Regions from separate parts of the Pelistega ratti genome, predicted to be linked through region 2. Evidence: predicted binding sites of a transcription regulator. Region 2 holds the regulator's gene; the other holds the start of a gene.
The links. The regulator LexA, encoded in region 2, represses DNA repair genes until DNA is damaged. The targets are predictions, from matches to a motif close to ACTGTATNNNNATACAGT.
Positions count from the first base shown of each region.

Region 1: recA (recombinase RecA) is a predicted target of LexA. The motif match lies at 1,202-1,219, and genes of this name have one in related genera.

Region 1 covers NZ_CP047165.1:377,685-380,108, reverse strand. The annotation lists gene recA (recombinase RecA) at 51-1,130, opposite strand; gene F9B76_RS01590 (recombination-associated protein RdgC) at 1,543-2,424, shown strand, end outside.
Region 2 covers NZ_CP047165.1:592,057-594,480, forward strand. The annotation lists gene F9B76_RS02420 (amino acid aminotransferase) at 1-753, shown strand, start outside; gene lexA (transcriptional repressor LexA) at 1,102-1,857, shown strand; gene F9B76_RS02430 (transglycosylase SLT domain-containing protein) at 1,874-2,424, opposite strand, start outside.

The sequences.
Region 1 (2,424 bases), 210 kb from region 2:
TTATATATGAAGAATAATTAACCCATTAGGCAATACAGGATAAGGAAAAACTATTCCTCAATTAATATTTCATCGTCTTCTTCACTATTCGATTCATCATGAATAGCCGCCATCTCAATTAAACCAAGATTTTGACGAATTTTATTTTCAATCTCTCTTGCTAATTCTGGATGCTCTCGTAAGTATTCTCGAACATTATCCTTACCTTGCCCAATACGCGTACCCTCATAACTAAACCAAGCACCTGCTTTATCCACAATACCTGCTTTAACACCAAGATCAATAATCTCCCCTTCACGAGAAATACCTGAATTATAAAGAATATCAAATTCTACTTGTTTAAAAGGTGGCGCTACTTTGTTTTTAACAACCTTAACGCGTGTTTCATTACCAACAACTTCGTCCCCTTTTTTGATTGATCCAATACGGCGAATATCTAAACGAACAGAAGAATAGAATTTAAGTGCATTACCACCAGTAGTTGTTTCAGGACTACCAAACATTACACCAATTTTCATACGAATTTGGTTAATGAAAATAACCATACAATTGGTACGTTTGATAGAGGCTGTTAATTTGCGTAATGCTTGACTCATTAAGCGAGCTTGAAGTCCGGGCAGATTATCTCCCATATCGCCTTCAATCTCAGCTTTAGGTACAAGAGCAGCTACAGAGTCCACAACAATTAAATCCACTGAACCTGAGCGAACTAAAGCGTCTGTAATCTCTAAGGCTTGCTCCCCTGTATCAGGTTGAGAAATCAATAAATCAGCTAAATTAACCCCTAATTTGGCTGCATACTGTACATCTAAGGCATGCTCAGCATCAATAAAAGCACAAGTACCACCCAGTTTTTGCATTTCGGCAATAGCTTGTAAGGTAAGTGTTGTTTTACCACTTGATTCAGGACCATATATTTCAATTACTCGTCCACGCGGTAACCCCCCAACACCTAATGCAATATCAAGACCTAAAGAGCCTGTTGATACGACTTGGATATCATGCGTGACTTCATTATCACCATATCGCATGACCGAGCCTTTACCAAACTGTTTTTCAATCTGAGCAAGGGCCGCACTTAGTGCTTTTTCTCTTTCGGCTGCTGCCGCTTTTGTTTGTTTATCATCCATAAAATAGGGTCCTATAAAATCAATAAAGTGTTATTCACTTACACTATACACAATATTATGCCATTAAAAATACTGTATGTCTATACAGTGGATAAATTTATCGCTTATTTACATCACTTTTACGACTATTTTTTCTACTTTCTATTTTAAAAAACATTATTTTTCTTTTCATTTTCATATAGTTAATATAATGTTATGATTTAATCATATTATTTGCTTACACGATAAAAACTTTCCAATCTCTTATATTTGCGTTATTCTACTACACCTATTTTAACGATCCCAATAAGTTATTATTTAGCTAAACATTCTTGCGTTACAATACATTATTCATTAAATCATTTAATCTATGATCAGATAATGATTATTCGCCTTATTACTAAAGTAAATTTATTCTTACTAAGAGTCTTTTATGTGGTTTAAAAACTTAAAAATCTTTCGTCTTTCGCCAACATGGCAACCCTCTTCTGAAGAACTAGAAGCCTTACTTGAGAAACAGCTATTTGTCCCTGAACAATTTTCTGGTGAACCACTTAATCTAGGGTGGGCTCCTTTTTTTGAGGAAGAAGGTACGCTACTACATAAGATAGGACACCAATATTTACTTAAATTAAAAGTAGAAAAAAAACTACTTCCTACTTCTGTTATTAATCAATTTGCCAAAACTAAAGCCCAAGAAATAGAAGAACAACAAGGCTATAAAGTAGGTCGCAAGCAAATGAAAGAGATTAAAGAAAATGTAGCGGCTGTTCTTCGGACAAAAGCCTTTAGTATCTATCGTGAGACACGCGTATGGATAGATACTGAAAATCATTGGCTTATTATTGATACAGGAGCTAGTAATAAAGCAGATGAGGTTATTGGTATGCTAGCCAAAATACTAGATCCACTCCCGATTCTTAGCTTTATTACAGAACAATCACCTACAAGTTCGATGACCCGATGGTTAGTAGATGATGAAGTACCAACACCCTTTACTATCGATCAGGATACAGAGCTAAAGTCTATGACCGACTCTCGTATTAGTGTTCGCTATGCAAATCATTCTCCTGAACAAGAAGAAATTACTCGCCATATTACGGCTGGAAAAACGTGTACGCGCCTTGCTTTAACATGGAATGATAGGGTTTCCTTTATGTTAAATGATGCAGGTGATATTCGTCGTATTACACCTCTTGAGGTATTAGCAGAGTCTCGTGAAGTGGTTAATTCTGATGATGCTATTGAGCATTTTGATGCAGAAATGTTATTAATGTTTGGGGAACTAAATGGCTTACTTAATGATCTAACACAA
Region 2 (2,424 bases):
TATCCTTATTATGATGCCAGCACACATGGTTTAGACTTTGCGGCTATGCTTGCCTATCTTGATACATTACCTGCTGGTGATATTGTTATTCTACACGCTTGCTGCCATAATCCTACAGGGGTAGATCCTAGCTTTGAACAATGGGAACAAATTGCCAATACAATTAAAGCAAAAGGTCTTATTCCTTTCCTTGACATTGCTTATCAAGGTTTTGGCGATGGGCTTGAAGAAGATGCCAAAGTCGTCAAACTTTTTGCACGTTTAGATATTCCTACTTTTGTTAGCTCTTCTTTCTCTAAATCATTCTCACTCTACGGTGAACGTGTTGGTGCATTAACGATTTTATGTGCTTCTAAAGAAGAGGCTGATCGTGTATTAAGCCAAGTCAAACGTACTATTCGTACTAACTACTCTAACCCTCCTACTCATGGTGGTACAGTGGTAAGTATGGTCTTAAATAATGAAGAACTTTTTGCACAATGGGAAAGTGAATTAGCCGAAATGCGTGATCGTATTCGTTCTATGCGTTCTGCTTTAGTGCAAAAACTCAAAGAAAATGGGGTTACTCAAAACTTTGATTTTGTCCTTGCTCAACGCGGTATGTTCTCTTACTCTGGCTTGACACAAGCACAAGTAGAACGCTTGCGTAATGAACATGGTATTTATGCTGTTAATAGTGGTCGTATTTGTGTGGCAGCTTTAAATCCTAAAAATATTGATGCGGTTGCTAAAGCCATTGCATCGGTATTATAAGAAATAGTTTATATTTCAAATAAAATAGTATAGATTTAATTTATATAAATTTATACGATATCCCTATTAGCCTGTGTTAATAGGGATTTTTTTATACTTATTGAAGTTAGGCTGTAAGTGAATTTATTAAAATATCTTAAAAGTATTCATATAAAAGTTCTGAAAATACTTTGTAAGTTGTCCGAGTAGTTTTACGCTATGTTTAGCACTTTTAATGAAAATTCTAAAATTTTATATTTATTCTATTGATAACTAAATCACTTAATCAGATTTATTATTTACTATTTTTCTTGCTTTTTCTGAAAAAACGAGTAAAATAACTGTATATTCGTACAGTTTATTGCCATTATGTCTATTAAGCTCACCCCTCGCCAGAAAGAAGTCCTTAACCTTATCCAAGAGATTATTCATAAAACAGGTATTCCGCCTACACGTGCTGAACTTGCTCAATCACTTGGTTTTAAGTCTCCTAATGCCGCTGAAGACCATATTCGTGCGCTTCACAAAAAAGGGGCTTTACTCCTTAGTCCGGGGGCTTCTCGTGGTATTCGGCTTAATCCTGATTTTTTTGAAAATAATACCGTTCTTAATCAAACGACACCTATTACTGACAAAAGTATCCCTTCTTCCGAAAAATCAACCACGCATCACGCATCTGTTCGTCATACACTAGCCAAAACTGTCAATAAAGTCAGCGATTTTATTAAGGATACTCGCTTAACATTACCAGTTATTGGACGTGTCGCTGCTGGCTATCCTATTGATGCCATTGAACATCAAGAACAAGCTTTACAGCTTGATCCTGCCTTATTTAGCGATCAACCCGATTATCTGCTCAAGGTAAAAGGTGAAAGCATGAAAAATATTGGCATCTTAGATGGTGATTTACTCGCCGTCAAAAAAACAAGTCATGTCCGTAATGGACAGATTGTGATTGCTCGCATTGAAGACGAAGTTACGGTAAAACGTTTTCAACGTTCAGGTAAGGTGATTGAATTACTCCCTGAAAATGAGGATTTTCAACCCATTATTGTTGATGGCTCTCAATCTTTTGCCATTGAGGGAATTGCCGTTGGATTGATTCGTTCTACCGCTTTGCATTAATTATTGGTATCCATGGCTATAAACTCACCCGGCAACTCATATATTGAGCCCCATACTGCTCTGCTCTTTGCTGTACTTTCTTAGCCACATTTAACAACCATCCCTTACTATGATAAGTACCACGTGAATACCCACCCCATCCCTCATGGTAGTTTAGGTATTGATGATAGGCATCCCATTTAGATGTACCATTTACCGATTGTGATTTGTGCATATACCACCCCACAAAATCCACGGCATCCGCAAAATTATCACGGCTTACGAAAGAAAGTTGATTTTCTTTTTTATAGTCTCCCCATACTTCATCTTTTGCTTGAGGATAACCATAGGCTGAGCTCACACGCCCCATCGGAATAATCCCTAAAAAATAATCTTTAGGCGGTTTAGCATCATGCTTAAAACTAGATTCTTGATACAGGATAGACAGTACAATTTGTGGCGGTGCTCCCCATTTATCCCTTGTTTTTTCAAGTGCAATACCCCAATCTGGTTTTTCATTCAAAATATCACACATATTTTCTGGGCTTCTAGGCGGTGTCGTTGAGGCACAGGACACTAAAAAGAGTA